Regions from separate parts of the Acidovorax sp. 1608163 genome, predicted to be linked through region 1. Evidence: riboswitches for the same ligand, from Rfam matches in the RefSeq annotation. Region 1 holds a riboswitch; the other holds the start of a gene.

Region 1 (9,393 bases):
GACAGCGTCACCGCACGACCCCGGTCGTCGGTGACCTGCACGGGCTGCGCCCGCGCCAGTCCGGCCATGAGCAGGCCCAGAACGATGAGGATGGCGATCACCCAGAGGATGCGGCGCACGGGGATGGGTTTCATAGTTCTATCTCAGTGAATTCGTTGCTGTACAAAGCAACCCACCGCGCTCGAAACTGGCTCGATCCAGACCAGGGCCGTCGTGCAAGGGCCGCCCCGCCGCACGGACGGCGTTCCCCTCCCGCGAAGCGAGAGAGGGGGAAGGCGCGACGCGACTCAGGGGGTGATTCATTTCAGTTTCAGCGGCAAGCCTGCCGCCATCAGCGTGACGCGTTCGCACACCTGCGCTACTTGCTGGTTGAGCACGCCCAGCGCATCCACAAAGGCCCGTACTTCGCGGCCCATGGGGATCACGCCCAGGCCGATCTCATTGCCCACCAGCACCACGGGGCCGGGGGCTTTTTCAATTGCTATCAAAAAATGAGCTGCTTGCGCTTTCCAGTCAAGCGCCAGAGCCTGTTTTTGTTTCAAATCCAGAGCTTCGTCCCCAGCGGGCATGAGCCAGTTGGTCAGCCACAGCGTGAGGCAGTCCACCACCACCAGCGTGTGCGCGGTGCTGTGCTTTGCCAGGGCGGCTGCCAGGTCGCGGGGTTCTTCCAGCGTTTGCAGGCCGGGCACGCGCTCGGCCCGGTCGCGCTGGTGGCGGGCAATGCGCTCGCGCATCTCACCGTCCCACGGCTGGGCGGTGGCGATCAGCACGGCGTTGTGTGCGGGCGACTGGGCCAGCCAGTCGCGCGCCAGCAGCTCGGCCCGGCGGGACTTGCCGCTTTTCTGACCGCCGAGGATCAGCTCGGAGCGGCTTTTTGGCATGGTTTGGCTCACGCAGTCACTCCACCCAGCAGGTGCGCCACGGCCACGGGGCTGGATGGGAACCACGCGTGGAAGTAGCTGGCGTGGATGCTGCCCAGGCGGTACAGCGCCTCGCCCGCATCGGCCGCCACCGGCTCATCGGGCCGCGAGGTGCGCGACACCACCGGTGCATCGCTTTGCGCGGTGGAGTAGTGGAAGGTGTGCCCACGCAGCGTGCGCCCATCCACCACCAGTTGCTGCGGGCCCAACGCGGCCAGGCGCTTTTGCATGCGGACATGTCCGGGCAGCAGGCCCCAAGCGGGGTGCGTGCTTCCGTCGGTGTGGGTGATGGATTCAAACAGCGCCATCATGCCGCCGCACTCGGCCCACAGGGGCTTGCGCTGCAGCACATGGGCCATCAGGCTGGCCTTCATGCCGGTGTTGGCGGCGATGCGGTCGGTGTGCAGCTCGGGGTAGCCACCGGGCAGCCATACGGCGTCGCATGGGGGCAATGCAGCGTCATCCAATGGCGAGAAAAACACCACGCGCGCGCCCAGTTGCTCCAGCGTTTGCAGGTTGGCGGCGTAGGTAAAGCAAAACGCGGCATCGCGCCCCACGGCCACGGTGCGGCCCGCCAGCAAGGGCGGCACAGGCCGGATGTCGTCCGGTGCGGGGAAATCCACCGCCCAGCGCTGCAAGTCTTGCGCGGCCATCTGGCCCAGCGGGGTGGCGGCCAGTGCGTCGGCCGCAGCGTCCAGGCGCTGGGCGCTGTCGGCCAGCTCGTGCGCAGCCACCAGGCCCAGGTGGCGCTCAGGCAGCAAGGCCGCGCCTTTTTTGCCGGCGCCAGCAGGCTCTTCGCCATGGCTCACGCGCATCAACGCGCCCATCCAGTCGGCGCTGTCACGCAGGCCATCGCGCAGCATCTGCGCATGCCGCTCGCTGCCCACGCGGTTGGCCAGCACGCCGGCCCAGGGCATGTCTGCGCGGTAATGTTGCAGGCCAAAGGCCAGCGCGCCAAAGGTGCCCGCCATGGCCGATGCATCGACCACGGCCATCACGGGCACGCCAAAGCGCTGGGCCAGATCGGCCGCGCTGGGTGTGCCGTCGAACAGGCCCATCACGCCCTCGATGAGGATGAGGTCGTTGCTTTGCGCCGCTGCATGCAGGCGCTGGCGGCAATCGACCTCGCCGTTCATCCACAGGTCCAGCTGGTGCACCGGCTGGCCGCTGGCGAGCTGGTGCCAATGCGGGTCCAGAAAATCCGGCCCGCACTTGAACACCTGCACGCGCAAGCCCCGGCGCGTGTGCAGCCGCGCCAGCGCCGCCACCGCCGTGGTCTTGCCCTGCCCCGAGGCCGGGGCGGCAATCAACAAGGCGGGGCAGCGGGCAGCGGCTTGCGCCATGGCCTGCAAGGGGGCCGATGGGGTCACTGCGGTGCCCACTTCAGGCCCACAAACAGCGTGCGGCCTGGGGTGGCGTAGGTGCGAGCCAACTGATAGTCCTTGTCGGCCACGTTGTCCACGCGGGCCAGCAGGGTGTAGTCGCGCGCAATGCGAGTGCTGGCGTACAGGTTGACGAGGGTGTAGCCGCCCAGCACGTTGGTGTTGGCAATGGTGTCGTAGCGGCGGCCCGAGGCCTGCACTTCTGCCCCTAGCGTCCACCCAGCCACCACGGTATCGGCCCCGAAGGTGCCGTGGTGCTTGGCGCGGCGGGCCAGTTGCTTGCCGGTGTCCAGGTCACGCGGGCGCTGCAGGTCGAGCGAGCCGCGCAATTGCACGGGGCCCACGCGGTGCGATGCGGCCAGCGTCACGCCCTTGTATTCGGCACGGGCGGTGTTGGCGTAGCAGCCAAACGTGGAGGCGCAAGGCCCTGTACCTGCAAACGAAATCAGGTCACTTACCCGGTTGCGAAACGCCACGGCCGAGAAGGTGCTGCTGCCCTGGGCATAGCGCAGGCCGAGCTCGGCGTTGCGCGCGGTTTCAGGGCGCAGCGAGGCAACACCGTACTGGCTGAAGCGCTGGTACAGCGTGGGTGCGCGGAAAGCGGTGCCCACCGATGCCGTGGCGCGCCACTGCGGCGTGATGGCGTAACCATAGGCCACGCTGCCCGTGCCCTTGCCACCAAACTCGCTGTCCTCGTCGTGGCGCACGTTGACCTGCACCGTGTGCCCGCCCGCGTTGTAGCCATAGCCCAGTGCCACCCCGTTTTGCGAGCGATCGCGGTCGATGGGGTTGTTCTCCAGGTGGTCTTCACGGCGCTCCAGCGCGGCCGTGAGCTGGTGGGCGCCCTGGCGCCATTCGTTCTGGAACAGGTAGCCGCGCAGGCGCGTGTCCGACAGGTACACCGAGGGCTTGGTTTCGTATTCGTCGCGCGAATCGGTCACGCTGAACTTGGTCTTGTAAGCGCTGCTCCACTGCGCCTGCCAGTTCAGCCCCAGCGCGTGCATGGTGTGCAGGTTGCGGTCGTCATTGCCAAGGCCGCTGTCGTAGCCGCTGTTGGTGTCGCCCGCCATCAGCGTGCCTTCCAGGCGGTGCACTGCATTGAGCTGCACGCCCACGCGGGCATTGCCAGCGGTATTGCGGTAGCCATCCTTGTCAGGGTTCTGGCCGGCAATGGGGCGGGCGTTGAAACCGTCGCTCTCATCGCGCAGCAGGCCCAGGGCGTAATCGACCGTGCCACTGGCGCCGCTCACACCGGCTTCGAGCTTGGTGGTGCCCCGGTTGCCCACGCCCACAGAAACGAACGGCGCGAAGCCCTTTTCACCGCGCTTGGTAAAGATCTGGATCACACCGCCCAGGGCGTCAGAGCCATACACCGCGCCCGCAGGGCCACGCAGCACTTCGATGCGGTCAATGAGCCCGAGCGGAATGGCCTCCCACGCGGCGCCACCGGTGGCCTGGGAATCCATGCGCACCCCGTCGATGTACACCGCGGTAAAACGTGATTCGGCACCGCGCAGAAACAGGCTGGTCTGCGTGCCCGGGCCGCCATTGCGCGACATTTCCACCCCTGGCAGGCGGGCCAGCAAATCGCCCAGGCCGGTGGCGCCACTGCGCTCAATGCTGTCGCGGTCCACGATGGAGACATCGGCCACCAAATCGGACAGTGGCTGCTCAGTGCGCGTGGCGGCCACTACGGTTTCAGACAAAGAAGGTGCGCGCAGGTTTTGCGCCAGCACCGTGGTACCTGTGGTTTGGGCATGGGCAGGCACCGACAAGGTGCAAAGCCCAGTGGCGGCCAGGGCCATCAGGCCAGGGCGCAGCGACAACAGCGCCTGCTTGCGGGCGTGGGGGGTGGGGTACTTCATCGTGGGGGAACTCAATCAACAAACAACCCGTGCCGGCCTCCCCGCCAGCGTGTGGGTGATACGGCTGCGCAGCGACACCATGGGTCGCGCACAACCACCGTGTTGGCCGGTATCCGGGCTGGCGGAACACTCTCCAAGGCCTTCCCAGGGGCTTGTTCAAGGCCCCCAGTGGCGTGTGTGAATGGAGAGAGGATCAAGCGATCCGTCCGCTGACCGTTGCGGGGGCAGCGCAGGCCGGGCATGCCACCGTGGTGGTCGCCTTCCTGCTTCCCGTTGAACTGCAGCCTGTGAACCAAGCAGCGAGCACCAACTCGCGGATTTTAGGGCCTCTGCATCCCCCGCCTGGAACAGACGACCCTACAATCGAGAGCTGTATGGCAGAACCCTCCACCACCGATCAGATCGCCGAGCGTGTTGAGCGCCTTTTGGTACGCCACGCCGAGTTGCAACGCACCAATGCCTTGCTGGCCGATCAAGTCAGCGCCCTGACCCAGGAGCGCGATTCACTCAAATCCCGCCTGAACGCAGCGCGCGGCAGAATCGACGCCTTGCTGGAGCGCCTGCCTTCCAACACCGCGCCCGTCGCCCCCGCCCCCACCAAGGAAATCGAATGAAGCAAATCGAGGTGCAGATCCTGCAGCAAAGTTACCTGCTGGCCTGCCCCGAGGGGCAAGAATCGCGCCTGTTGGATGCCGTGGAGCGGGTCGACACCGCCATGACCCGCATCCGCGATGCCGGCAAAGTCCGCGCCCGCGAGCGCATCGCCGTGCTGGCTGCGCTGAACCTCGCTTTTGAAATCGCCGACCGCGATGCAGCGGCGGCCAAGGCAGCAGCACAGCCAGTGCACACCCCTGCCCCCACCCTGGCGGCCTCAGCCCCCAGCGATGAAGAAAACCAGCGCCTGCAAAGCTTGCTGGGCCGCCTGGACCAGGCGCTGGAGCAAGACGGCCAGCTGCTTTGACGGTGCTGGCTGCGGCCACCCCGGGCAGACTGCCCACGGTGTGTTTCGGCTTTTAGGCATATTTGCACGGGCCAGATGGCGGGCCCCGTAGCCGCCAGCCCAGAGAGCGCGCACATCGGCCACCGCGTTTGACCCAAGCGTGGCAAACCCTCCCCAAATACATCACCGCTTTGCCTGCAACCTCCAGGCCAAAGGCCTACAATGGCGAGGTCTGCGGTGCTGTCGGGCTTTATATTTCCTTGAACCAATGCTCCCTGAGCTCGGGCTTGGTAATTGCCTGGTGAGCGTGATCGTCTCGCGTCAGATGAACCCAACGTCAGGCTGCCCTCGCCCCCCTGAACCCCCGGTTCAGGATGCCGGTCCGGTGGCATTCGCAGACACCTTCTTCTTACGCTTGGCCCTCTCGGTGCGAAGCGCTGCCGAGCAGCAGCTCGGGCCCCACTCCAACACTTACGGTACCCCTCCCTTATGCTGGATCCTCTGCTGATTGTTGAGTTGGGCGTTCTGGGTTTGTGCACCGGCTTTCTGGCCGGGCTGCTGGGCATTGGCGGCGGCATGCTGCTAGTGCCATTTCTGACCTACATCCTGGGCACCAAGCAGGTGGGCCCAGATTTGGCCGTGAAGATGGCCATTGCCACATCGATGGCCACCATTGTGTTTACCTCTATTTCCAGCGTGCGTGCGCACCACAAGCGCGCAGCCGTGCGCTGGGACATCGTGACCAATCTAGCCCCTGGCATTGTGCTGGGCAGTTTGGTCGCCAGCCTGGGGGTCTTTGCTCTGCTCAAAGGCTCTTTTCTGGCCATCTTCTTTGGCCTGTTCGTCAGCTTTTCTGCCACGCAGATGTTTCTGGACAAGAAACCTGCCCCCACACGGCAAATGCCTGGCACGGCGGGCCAGATGGGTGCAGGCGGGGTGATTGGATTTTTGTCAGGCTTGGTTGGCGCGGGCGGCGGCTTTGTCAGTGTGCCGTTCATGACCTGGTGCAACGTGCCCATCCACAATGCGGTGGCCACCAGCGCTGCGCTGGGCTTTCCGATTGCCTTGGCCAACGTGATTGGCTATGTGCTGGGCGGCCAGTCAGTGGCCGATTTACCTGCAGGCTCGCTGGGCTATGTGTGGCTGCCAGCACTGGGCGTGATTGCCACCTGCAGCGTGCTGACCGCCCCATTGGGCGCGAAAGCAGCCCACAACTTGCCCGTGAAAAAGCTCAAGCGCGTGTTTGCCAGTCTGCTTTTTGCACTGGCGGCCTATATGTTCTGGAAAGGTGTGCTGGCGTCTTGAACCGCGCCAGGGCACCGCGTTGTGGGCAACTGCAACGCCGCCCAACAAGCATCAGGCCGCTGCCGCAACGCCCTGCTCTTGCATGCGCTGCGCCACCTTGCCGGGGTCGGCCAGCAGCAGGCGAAAGTCTTGCGCAGGCAACCCTGGCGCGCACAGGAATCCCTGGAAGTGGTCACACTGCATTTGCTGCAACATGGCTTTCTGGGCCACGGTCTCAACACCTTCGGCCACCACAGCGATGCGCAACGCGTGTCCCATGCTGATCACGGCACTCACGATGGCATGGTCACCATCATCGTCGGGCAAGCCGCGCACAAAAGACTGGTCCACCTTGAGCTTGTGGATGGGGAGTTTCTTCAGATAGCCCAGGCTGGAGTAGCCCGTCCCAAAGTCATCGATGGCCAGACTGACCCCCAGCTTGGCAAGCACCCCCAGGCGCTGCGCCATCTCCTGCGCGTCCTGCAGCAAAATGCTCTCCGTCAGCTCCAGCTCCAGCAAGGTCGGTGGCAATCCGTGGGCGGCCAGCAAAGAGACCAGTCGGCTCACGAAATCGGGCTGCAGAAACTCCAATGCCGACACATTCACCGAGACAACAATGGGGTTTCCGGACTGCATCCAGCCCGCAGCCTCCCGTATCGCCTGCTCCATCACCCAGGCCCCAGCGTGACGATATAGCCAGACTCTTCGGCCAGCGGAATGAACGCCCCCGGTGACACAGGACCCATTTCTGGATCCGTCCAACGGATCAGCGCCTCGGCTCCCGTGATGCTCCCCGTGGTTAGGCTGACCTGCGGCTGGTAGTGCACCGACATGTGGTTCAGGCCCAAGGCCTGGCGCATGGCATGCTCCAGCTTCATGCGGGAGAGCAGGTTGGCATTCATCTGCGGCTGGTAAAAGCCGTAGCTGCCCCGGCCACGTTCCTTGACGCGGTACATCGCCGTGTCGGCCTGCTTGATGAGGTCGTCCAGCGAAAGCCCATCGTGCGGGAACAACGCAATGCCAATGCTGCACTGGATAGAAAACCCCATGCCATCCAGCCCAAAGGGGCGCAGCATCTCGTCCAGAATGCGGCGCGACACCGCTTCTGCAACGGTGGCATCGCCGCTATGCAGGTAGATGACAAACTCGTCCCCCCCCAGTCGGCACAGCATGTCTGTTTGCCGAAGGCAGGTTTGCAAACGTTCGGCCACCAACTGCAGGACCCGATCGCCAAACGGGTGCCCGAGCGAGTCATTGATGATCTTGAAGCGGTCCAGGTCCAAAAACAAGATGGCAAAACTGCCGCCTTGTTGCTGTGCCGCGGCAATGGCCGCCTCCGCGCGCTGCGCCAGCAACAAGCGGTTGGGCAACCCCGTCAACACATCGCTGTAGGCAAGTTCCTCAATGCGTTTCTGTGCGGCGTGCTGCACCGTGAGATCGCGCATGAAGCCAATGCTCTGCATGACTTGCCCGCTCTCGTCGTGCAGGGCCACCCAGGACAACTGCACAGCGCAGTCGCTCCCCATCTGGCGCGGCATCCACAGCTCCCCCTCCCAAAACCCCGACGTCTTCCAGCCCTCGCCCACCCGCTCCATCAGCAGTGCATCCTCCAGAGGCCTGAACAGCGAGGCGGCCAACTGCCCCTCATAAAAGGGGGCGGCAGAGCCCATGAGTTTTTCGCAACCCGGGTTCATCCGCAAGATCCGATGCTGGCGATCGGCAATGAAGATAGCGTCCAGACTCGACTCGAACACCCTGGCTGCCAACCGAAGACTGGCTTGGGCTTCTGTCTGGCGCGTGATGTCACGGAATGAATAGACCCGCCCAACAGGCAAGCCACGGCTGAGCTGCGGGACAGACCGGCGCTCCAGTACCGTGCCAGCGCTCAGCTCCAGAATATCGGTGCTTTCTTGCATCGGGTCGGCCATGATGGCCGCCATCCGCTCAGAGTAGCCCTGCGGGTCGCGCACCTGATCTGCCATGTGGGCAAAAACGGCCGGGTCATCACGGCGGGTCAACATGTCTGGCGAGATGTGCCACAGCTTGACCAAACGCTGGTTGAAAGCCCGAATGCTGCCATCCATGGCACATACCAGCATCCCGTCTGCCGCAGAGTCCAGCGTCGCCCTCAACTCCGACAGCAAAGTCTCCAGCTCCAACTCGGTCGCTTGCTGTTGGCTGCGGTCCATCATCGCCAACAAGAATGCCGTGCCGCCCCCCGGCAATGGCACGCGGCGCAACTGCCGCTCCACCGCAATCAGCGCGCCATTGGCATGCAGCACACTGGTTTCAGAGTGGATGCCGTCCGCGATGGCATCCACAGGCTGTACCCAAAACACATGGTCTTGCGGGGTGGCAACGAAACCCAGCACAGATTGCCCCACCAGCTCCTGAACGGTACGCCCCAACAGCTTGGCTGCGGCCCCATTGGCTGCCAGAACTGCCAGAGACTTCTCATCCACCAGGCAGACAGCCTCCAGCATCGCATCCAGCCAAGGCTGCGGCAGTGGGTATGTCACAACGCCTGAACCTCTGCTTCGACGGAGTCTGGGCTGACTGCACGCTCAAAAAAGTAGCAGATGCGCTTGCGCGGGGAGAGGTAGTCCAGCGCATCGCGAGGCAACTGCGAAGGTTTCAGGCTGCGCCGGATGCCCAGTTCTGGCACCGTCTCCAAATCCAGGATCGGGGCTTCGTCCTTGGGAATGCGCGAGTCGTGCACGATCACCCGAGGACGCAGGGGCCGCGAAGAGTTGACCGATGCCACGATGGCATAACGGTCGTTGACCAACTGGACGATGGAGCCTGGGGGGTACACCCCCATCATGCGGATGAAGGCACCCAGCACCACCGAATCAAACCGCGCCTTGTGCTGTGCAAAGATCACAGACAAGGTTTCGTGGGGCGTAAGGCCCCCTCCTCCGATGGGGCTGCACATGCGGTCATAGTGATTGACCAGCGCCACCACCTGGCTGGATCGACTCAACTCTGCCGCGCCGCGACGC
Region 2 (9,393 bases), 2.0 Mb from region 1:
AGCCCGGCGCGCTGCACGATGTCAAAGGCGTAGCTGGGTGTTTTGGTGCTGCGGGCGGGGTAGGTCCACACTGCATCGGTGCGCTGCAGCTGTGCCCAAGCTGCGCGGGTGATGAGGCCAGGGTCGCCAGGGCCAAGGGAGACGCCAATGAGGCGGCCCAGTGCAGGGGTGGTCTGAAGCGTGGTCTCGCTCATGCACCCTCCCCTTGCGTGGCTGGCACCGCTGGCATCGCACTACCCTCGCCGCGCTGCGCGCACACGATCCACACCGGGTTCTCTGCCGCCATGCGGTGCATGTGCAGGATGGGTTTGCTGCGGGCGGCTTGCAGTTGCAGCACATCCCACACCGCACCCTGGGCCTGCAAGACGTGCGTGGCGCTGGCCAGGTTTTCGAGCGTGACGAAGTTCATCACCAGCCAGCCCCCCGCACGCAGGCGGCGCAGGCACAGGGCAATCAGCTCCTGCAGCTCACCGCCCGATCCGCCAATGAACACGGCATCCGGGTCGGGCCAGGCGTCCAGCCCCTCAGGGGCTTTGCCGTGCAGCAGGGTGTGGTTGCTCACGCCAAAGGCACGGGTGTTCTGGCCTGCAATGGCGTGGTCGGCCTCGTTCTTCTCGATGGCCCACACATGGCCTTGCGGGCACAGGCGGGCGGCTTCGAGTCCCACCGAGCCGCTGCCCGCGCCAATGTCCCACACCCGGCTGTCAGCGCGCAGCTGCATGCGGGCCAGCGACACGGCACGCACCTCTTGCTTGGTGATGAGGCCCTTGTCGGGTTGGCGCTGGTGGTAGGCGCTGTCGGCCAGGCCCATGCGCACAGGCTGCGGGCGCACTTGGCTGCGCACCAGCACCACCACGTTGGGGTCGGCATAGGCTTGCTGGGCTGCATCGTGGGGCGATAGCTCGGCCACCACACGCTCGTCGGGTGTGCACAGGCGCTCAGCCACGGCCATCTGAAAGTCGTCGCCCAGGCCCTCGGCCACGATCAGGCGGGCTATGCGATCGGGCGTGTTGTCGGGGCTGGTGAGCACCAGCAAGCGGTCGTGCTGGCGCAGGCTCTGCGCCAGGGCATAGAGGCCGTGGCCGGGCTCCGCCCCCACTCGCCATTCGCCAGCATCCTTGCTGTGCACGGACACGATGCGCGCGTCCTGCCAGGCCAGGCCCAGGCGGGCGCAGGCGAGTTGCACGGTCGAGAGGTTGGGCAGCACCTCCACCGCCTCGATGCACAGGCGCGAGGCGAGGTAGCTGGCAATGCCGTGGCACAGCGGGTCGCCCGTGGCCAGCACCACGCTGGTCTGGCCTGCGTCGCGCGCGGCAGCTATCCAGCCGGGCACGGCGCTGAGCTGGCCCGTCAGATCGCGGCGCTGGGCATGGGGGGCGATGTCGTCGTCCAGCAGCGCCAGCGTGCGGGCACCGCCAATGACCCAGTCGGCCCGGCGCAGCAGGGCCAGGGCTGTGGGGCTGAGGCTGGCGGCGCCATCGTCGAGCACGCCGATCACTCGGCAAGGTTGGGGGTCGGTCATGTGGGTTGTGAAATGGAAGAATCGGCTTCGGCCATCTTCAGGCCATCGAAGTCACACACCAGCACCTGCAGGCGGAACTTGCCACCGTAGCGGTCAGGGGCCATGAGCGTGTGCACCACGGCCCGGGCCAGCGCTTCGTGAAAGGCCGTGGCCAAGCCCAGGGCCTGCATGCGCTCGGCGGCAAAACGGGCGGTTTCAGCAGCAGCAATCTCGGCGCACACCTCGGGCGGGGCACCAATGCCTGCAGCCAGTTGCGCGAGCAGCTCGGTGTCCACCTCGGCGCGGTTAGCGTGGGTGATGGTTTCACCCTGGGCGATTTTGGTGAGCTTGCCCACCATGCCGCCAATGACGACTTCGGCGAGGCCTTGGGCCACAGCTTCATCAAGCGCATAGCGCAAAAAGTCGCCCATCTGCACAAAGCAGGCGGGGGGCAGGCCAGCGCGCTCCTTCATCGCAAACTGCTCGGTGCGGCCACCGGTGGTGAGCACCACCACACCGTGGCCCAGCGTGGCCGCCACTTGCACGCCCTGCACCACGCTGGCGCGGTAGGCGGAGGTGGAATACGGCTTGACGATGCCGGTGGTGCCGAGGATGGAGATGCCACCCAGAATCCCCAGGCGCGCATTGAGTGTCTTCTTGGCCATGTCCACGCCTTGCGGCACGGAGATGGTGACCTCCAGCCCCGCATGGGCCAGCAACGTTGCACCTGCGGCGCGCACGTTGTCTTCGATATTGCGGCGGGGCACGGGGTTGATGGCGGGGCCGCCCACTTCCAGCCCCAGCCCAGCCATGGTGACGGTGCCCACACCAAAGCCGCCACACAGGCGCACCACACCGGCCTCGCTGGGCAGCACACGCACATCGGCGGTGAGGTGGGCCTTGTCGGTGCAGTCGGGGTCGTCGCCCGCATCCTTGATGACCATGGCATGGGCGGTGGCACTGAGGGTGCTCGCATCGCAACGCCCATCGTTCACTGCAAAGCGCACCGTGTCGCCGTTGGGCAGCAGGCAGTCCACCGCATCGGGCACCGTGCCATGCACCAAGCCCTGCACGGCGGCGGCGGCGGCGGCGGCAGAGCAGGCCCCAGTGGTGAACCCGGTGCGCGTGCCACGGCGAACGGTTTTTTCCATCATGGCGGTGTCAGCCCTGGGCTGCAATGCCCATCAGGTGCTTTTGCCGCGCCTCGGCCAACGCCAGTAGCGCATGCAAGGCGGCCACCACCAAGGTGGAGCCCCCCTTGCGCCCACGGATCACGATCCATGGCACTTCGTGCTGGCTGGCAATCAGGTCTTTGGACTCGGCCGCGGACACAAAGCCCACGGGCATACCCACCACCAATGCCGGGCGCACGCACTCTTCGGCGATCAGCCGGGCCAACTCGATCAGCGCCGTGGGGGCGTTGCCGATGCCCACGATGGCCCCGTCGAGCAAGCCCCGCTGGTGCGCCTTGCGCATGGCCTGCACTGCGCGGGTGGTGTCTTGCTGCTGGGCTTGCGCAATCACGTCCGCATCTGATATGAACTGGTGCGTGTACATGCCAAAGTGCGCCAACCGCGGCTGTGACAGGCCCGAGCAGATCATCTCCACATCGGCCACCACGGGCGTTCCCCCACGCAGCATGGCGGTGATCCCCGCCTCCACGGCGTTCAGGTGAAAGTCGGTCAGGCCGTTGAACTCGAAGTCAGCATTGGCATGGATCATGCGGCGCACGATGGGCCACTGCTCGGCCGTGTAATCGTGGCCCTGCACCTCCGCATCGATGATGGAGAAGCTGTCGTGCTCAATGGCCTGCCCCGCGCGGGTGAGCTGCTCGGTGACGGTGTTGACGGTGCTCATGCGGGCTGCACCTCGTGATGGTGATGATGGTGGTGATCGTTTTCGTGCAGATGCACTACGGCCTCTGCAGCCGGAGCATGGGTGTGCTCATGGCTGTGACCGTGGCCCATGTCGTGGGCAATCTCGCGGTACTTGCAACCGTCGCAGGGCAATTTGCTGTCGGGCACGCCCGCACGCAGGTCGGCCACACGCTGCTCCAGCAGGGCGAAGATTTCTTTCTCAAACCCGAAGTACGAGGCCTGCGCAAACCGCACCTGGGGGTACTGCTGGCGCAGGTGCTCCACCTGGCGGGCAATGCGCTGCATGAGCGTGCCGGTGAACAGGTAATACGGCAGCACCACCACCTGCTTCATGCCCAGCAGCACCTGGCGCTGCACCGCGCGCTCCAGGCGCGGCCAGGTGATGCCGGTGAAGGCCAGGTCCACCAGCTCGTGGTCGGTCTCTTCCATCAGCCAGCGGGCCATCTTGGCGACATCGCCATTGGCCTGGCGGTCTGACGAGCCGCGCCCCAGCAGCACCACGCCCGTGGTGGTGGGGTCGGGCATATCGAGCTGGCCCATGCACTGGCGCAAATTGCGGCGCAGCACCGCCAAAATGGGATCACAAGCCGTAAGGTGTGGGCCGTACAAAAACTCGGTGCCTGGGCGATGCTCGCGCGCGTGCTCGATGGCCTCAGGGATCTCCATCTTCACGTGGCCCGCCGCATTCAGGATGAGGGGCAGCACCAGCACGCGGCGGGCGTTGCGCCCGGCTTGCTGCAAGCCGTCGTGCAGGCTGGGGGCGGCAAATTCGATGAAACACACCTCAATGTTCCAGCCCGGCTGGCGCGCGCGCCACTGGGCCACAAAACGGTGGATTTCGTCGTTGCCCTCGCTCTCGCGTGAGCCGTGGCCGATGAGCAGGATGGTGTCGTCGTGGCGTGCGCCGAGGTGTATACCGTGGGGCGTGGCTGGGGTGTGCATCAAGAGGTCTCCGTGGGCGTGGCAGGCACGCTGGCCTTGCGAAAGCGGTGGGTGAAGCTGGCGTCGTACAGCTTGGACTTGGCCAGCGTGGGCCAGTGGCGTGCGCCCAGGTTGGGGCTGGCAATCACCATGGCCTGGCTGACCACCTTGGCGTCGCGGCAGCGCTGGCGAATGTCTGCCAGCGTGCCGCGGATGATGAGTTCCTCACCCGGCCAGCTGGCCTTGTGCACCACCAGCATGGGGGCGTCCTCGGCCCAGCCGGCGGCGCGCAGCTGCTCTTGCACCTTGTGCAGCAGGGTGATGGACAAGAAGATGCACAGCGTGCAGTGGTGGCGCGCCAGCTCGGCCAGCGACTCGCCTTCAGGCATGGGCGTGCGGCCTTCCACGCGGGTGAAGATCACGCTTTGCGTGACCTCGGGCAGCGTGAAGCTCTCCACCGCCGCCGCTGCCGACGCCATGGCCGATGACACACCCGGCACCACGCGCACGGGCACGCCTGCGGCATCCAATGGCTGCACCACTTCGATCAATGCGCCGTACAGCGCCGGGTCGCCGGTCTGCAAGCGGATGACTACCGCGTGCTGCTGCGCCTGGGCAATGAGCCAAGCGGCCATCTGCTCCAGCGTCATGTCTTTGCTGTCGGCAATGCTGCAGCCCGGCGGTGCCCAGCGGGTCACGGCCTCGTTGACCAGCGAGCCAGCAAACAGGATGGCGCCAGCACGCTCGATGAGCGAGCGGCCTTTGACGGTGATGAGCTCCGGATCACCTGGGCCCGCGCCCACAAACCAGACGGTGCCGACCGTCATGGCTGGCGCAGGCACAAGGAGGCCCACCCTGTCCGCAAGGGAGAGGGATGGCACGCCAAACGCCGCGCCGCTGGCACGCAGGCCAACATCAAATCAGAAACCATGGACAAAACCCGGATGCACCCAGACCCCCTGCTTCCCCGCAGGTTCTGTGACATGGGTGGGCACGTGGCTCACCCGCTTGTCGGCCGGTCTCCGGGCTGGCGAGGTGTTCCTGTGAATCCTTCCCAGGCCATGAAGACCCAGTGGACATGTGACGCAGGCTGAAAGCGGTGCTTTCTCTCGCTTACCGTTGCGGGGGCAGCTCAGGTTAAGGGCGACTCGTGGTGGGCCGCGCTCTCCCGATTCCCGTTTAACTGTGCCGTCGCAATGACGGCACGAGCACCAACGGGGGCGAGTATAGGGCACGGCACCGTCAGGGCACCTGCAGCCGTCAGCACAACCCCTGGCCTGGCGTGCGGGCCCATTGCTCCAGCCCATACCACACCCCTTGCACGCCATCTGTGTCTGGCGTCTGCAGGCCGTGGTTGGCCCCCGCCAAGCTGCGCATGCAGTATGGCGCTGTACGACCCTGGGCAACCCGGGCAAATTGCCGGTACGCAGCCGCAGGCACAAGCTCGTCCCTCTCACCCCACACCTGCAGCAGCGGCCAGGGTCCGTCAACGAGGGGCTGCTGCACAGACCAGTGCCACAGGTCTCGCCAGTAGCGCAGGCTGCGGCCTTGGTGCACGATGGAGTCTGGGGCTGTGCTGGCCTGCATGCGGTCCAAGGCGTCCCAATCGGCACTGTGGCCCGTGCGCAGTGCCTGAAGCCGCCCGGCTTCGCGCGGGTCCAGGCCACTGCCAGAAACCATCACCATGCCCGCCAGTCCAGGCCCGGCAGCCGCCGCCAAGGTGGGCAGGAGTTCCACCCCCTCGGAGATCCCGACGAGCAGCAGGGGCTGCGGCGGACCATCCACACGGGCAGGTGGCGGCATGGCGACGATCTGCTCCAGCGCAGCCCGGGCGTTGACCGCCCAGTGGGAGAGGCTGTCCGTCCGCACAAAATGGGGCGGGCAATCGGCAGGTGCGGTGGTGTCCTGAGGATGCACGCCGGGCTTGTGCAGCACCGTCACCTGGGCATGCAGCAGGCCCCTGAAGTAGCGGTCTGCCAAGGGGCCCATGCCCGCGCAGCCAGAGCCCGGAATCACCACCACGCGGTAGCGCAAGGGCGGCGCCAGGGTACCGCGCTGCAGCGCCCACAGCGCTTGCGCTGGGCCCTCACCCACACTGATCCCACTGAGCCGCAGGGGCATAAATCGCACGGCGCCCTGCCCTTCAGCGGTCTCTGCAGGCGCAGGCGTCCGCGGTGCAGCGCAGCCGGGCAAACCCGCGACAGCGCACGCAAAAAAGGCCAGCGCAAGGCTGGCCTTCACGGTGCGCTGGCGCAGCGAGGGCGCCATGGCGTTCATCGCCACGCAGTGCCCGGCATCACTTTAGGATGATGACCTGATCAGGCTGCTGCGGGACAGGCATCGGCTGGGGTTGGCCGCCGTCTGCAGGGTAGGCCATCGGCTGTGGAGGCCGCACGCCACGGGACAAGTGCGCATCGGTGTAGCCCAGTTGGGTGGCCAGTTGCACGTACACGTCTTGGGCCAGACTTTGCGAGGTTTCGCGGATCACCTTGGCACGGTTGGGTGGGGCAATGTCGCCACGCGTGGACAAAATCTTGGTGTCGTTGCCCTGGCCCTGGGCCGAGAACGCTGCCTTGATTTCATAGGTGCGGGTGTTGATCAGAGAAAAGTCGGCCAGCAACTGCAGGCCGTACTGGCGTGTGGCGCTGCTGCTGCCTTGCAGGGGCGACAGGGCATCGGTGAAATCGATGCTGGAGACCACGCCGAACAGCACGTAGTCGGCGCCGTTGAATTCGCCCTTCTTGATGCGGGCGATCACATCGGTCACCTGGGGCTGTGCCTTGGGCGTGGCCATCTTGCCGCCCTGCACTTGGTTGAGCACCTGCTCGGCCTTGGAGGCCTGGGGCGCACCGGCGTCAAAGCCCTTGCCCTGCACCAGGCGGAAGTAGGTGCCTTGCAGCAAAGCGCCCTTGATGTCGTTGGTGTAGCCGCCCAGCTCGCGCTGCTCGATGTAGCTGTAGCTGCCCGCCACATAGGTGCCACTGGCCTGCTCGGACGCCTGCACTGACTGGCTGCCAGAGTACGAGCCACCGCCACCATATGCCCCATGGCTGTGGCTGCCGCCCTGGCTGCTGCGCGCACTCATCTGGGCGCTGCGCTGGTAGGCGCCCGCCACAAAATACTCGGACACGCGCTGGGCATAAGCCAAGTCGGTCACAGCAATCTTGGGGGCCGCATTCTGCGCCTGGGCGCTGCCGCCCCAGGCCAGCGTGGTGGCGGCGATCACGGCCAGTGCCGTGTGCAAAGTGGTTCTGCGTTGCATGGTGTGCTCCTTGTGAGCTGACGGGAATTCAGGGATGAATCAGACGCAGTGCAATCCAAAACGCACATCGTCCGATACTGGCGCGGTCGATACCAGTGGCCGCCGCGCAAGGGCCGCCCCGCCGCGCTGGCGGCGTCCCCCTTCCCGCGCCAAGCGCGAGAGAAAGGGGGAAGCGGCAAAGCCGCTCAGGGGGTTCTTTACTTCTTGCTCGTTTTGCGAATCTCTTTTTCGTCCTGCCATTCGATCGTGCCTTCCTGCACGTCAAACATCTTCAGCGTGAACTTGTAGAACACGTCCTTGGTGTTGTTGTTCTGCTTGACGATGCTGGTCAGCTCGCCTTCGAGCTGGTACTTGGCCGCCGTCATCTGGCCGACCTTGGCCGTGGTGTTCTGCTTGTACAGGCCGCTCTGGTTCTGGCGCTGCAGTTCGTCCACGCCCTGCTGCATTTCGTTGATGGAGCGCGTGAAGCGCACCTTGCCCGACTTGACCAACGCGGTCTGGATCGAGTTCATCACATTGGTGGTGTCGATGTACTCGCTGGTCTTGTTCTTGACGGTGGAAATGGTCACCGTGGGGCGACCCTGGAAGATGCCGGTTTCCAGCAGGCTGCCGGTCATCTTCTCGGCAATCATCTGCAGGTCGGACGAGCCGAATTCATTGGTCACCAGTTCCACGCCCTTGGCGTCGCCGTAGTTGACCTGGCGGTCAAAACGCACGGTGGGGGAGGACAGGTTCTGGCAGGCCGACAGGGCCAGCGTGCTGGCCGCAAAGGCCACGATGAGCGCAGTGCGCTGGAAATTGCGTTGCATGGTTTTCTCTCTCTACAAAACGGTCAATGCGTTGTGCGGTCCGCGCATCAGCGCGGTTCGACATTCATTTCAAGGCGCATGTCCACCGCAGCTGCGGTGGGGGCTACGCTTTTGATGGTTTGCTGGCCCAGGCCCAGCACGGTGAGCTGCTTCCACGACTCACCATCGCCCACCTGGTTGCCCACGTTGTCCAGCCACTTGAAGCGGTAGAACAGCGTGCGGTCGCTGCGCACCGAGCTGGACAGGTCGGCCTGCACCGCCAGGATGTCGTTCTTGCGCACCAGGCGCATCTCGCGCACAGCGATGCCGTTGGCTTCACCGCGCAAGGCCACTTTGGAAGCCACAGCGAGCGGCGTGGCAGGGTCGTGTTGTTGGGCGCTGGCAGCGCCAGCCAAACCCACGCAGGCGGCGCAGATGGCGCTCAGGATGATGCGGTTGGTCATTCAAAAGACTCCTTCAGGCAAATCGTGAAATGGGCCGATGGTCTGGGCGGGATGCGCTCAGTTTTTAGCGGCAGGTATCGGGGCAGCCGTGGGGGACTTGGCCACAGGCTTGCTGGTCGTGGTGCGCGTGGCGGTGCGAGCGGCGGGCTTGGCCGCAGGGGCGGCGGCTTCCACAGGCACAGAGCCTGCAGGAGCGAGCTTGCCCAGGCTGGCCACATCGCCCATCAGCACTGTGTTTTCGTACAAGCGCAAGGGCACCAGGGCGTACTGGCCGTCGATCCTGATCGGATCGGGCAAGGCGCGGCCATTGACGCTGACCACATGCTCACCTGGAGGCAGGTAGCCACGGGCAATATAGACCCGGCCCGGCAACATGCGCCACAGGCGGTCATCGGCCACTTCGGTGGCGGCAGAGGCCACCGCACCAATCAGGCCACCCACCAGGCCACCGCGCTTTTGCAGCTCGTTTTGCACTACGCCTTTGGCCACAGCGCGGGTCACACCACGCAGCACCATGCCGGGCATTTCGTCCTTGAGGGCGCGACGGGCCATCACGTTCACGTCCACCACCTTTTCCAGC

The links. Region 1 has a riboswitch for cobalamin ahead of EAG14_RS08030 (TonB-dependent receptor domain-containing protein). Riboswitches for the same ligand answer to the same signal wherever they lie in the genome.
Region 2: linked by a shared signal. The riboswitch ahead of cobM (precorrin-4 C(11)-methyltransferase) and the one ahead of EAG14_RS08030 (TonB-dependent receptor domain-containing protein) in region 1 are both predicted to bind cobalamin.

What each region holds. Positions count from the first base shown of each region.
Region 1 covers NZ_CP033069.1:1,775,865-1,785,257, reverse strand. The annotation lists gene EAG14_RS08045 (ABC transporter substrate-binding protein) at 1-134, opposite strand, end outside; gene cobU (bifunctional adenosylcobinamide kinase/adenosylcobinamide-phosphate guanylyltransferase) at 300-881, opposite strand; gene EAG14_RS08035 (cobyrinate a,c-diamide synthase) at 890-2,263, opposite strand; gene EAG14_RS08030 (TonB-dependent receptor domain-containing protein) at 2,287-4,167, opposite strand; cobalamin riboswitch at 4,254-4,493, opposite strand; gene EAG14_RS08025 (DUF904 domain-containing protein) at 4,542-4,781, shown strand; gene EAG14_RS08020 (cell division protein ZapA) at 4,778-5,128, shown strand; gene EAG14_RS08015 (sulfite exporter TauE/SafE family protein) at 5,597-6,412, shown strand; partial or broken gene EAG14_RS08010 (putative bifunctional diguanylate cyclase/phosphodiesterase) at 6,464-8,874, opposite strand; gene EAG14_RS08005 (HD-GYP domain-containing protein) at 8,907-9,393, opposite strand, start outside.
Region 2 covers NZ_CP033069.1:4,868,828-4,878,220, forward strand. The annotation lists gene cobI (precorrin-2 C(20)-methyltransferase) at 1-194, opposite strand, end outside; gene cbiE (precorrin-6y C5,15-methyltransferase (decarboxylating) subunit CbiE) at 191-1,522, opposite strand; gene EAG14_RS21780 (cobalt-precorrin-5B (C(1))-methyltransferase) at 1,519-2,655, opposite strand; gene EAG14_RS21785 (precorrin-8X methylmutase) at 2,663-3,358, opposite strand; gene EAG14_RS21790 (sirohydrochlorin chelatase) at 3,355-4,320, opposite strand; gene cobM (precorrin-4 C(11)-methyltransferase) at 4,320-5,126, opposite strand; cobalamin riboswitch at 5,295-5,530, opposite strand; gene EAG14_RS21800 (alpha/beta hydrolase) at 5,560-6,576, opposite strand; gene EAG14_RS21805 (hypothetical protein) at 6,596-7,561, opposite strand; gene lpoB (penicillin-binding protein activator LpoB) at 7,759-8,370, opposite strand; gene EAG14_RS21820 (YcfL family protein) at 8,418-8,813, opposite strand; gene EAG14_RS21825 (COG3014 family protein) at 8,871-9,393, opposite strand, start outside.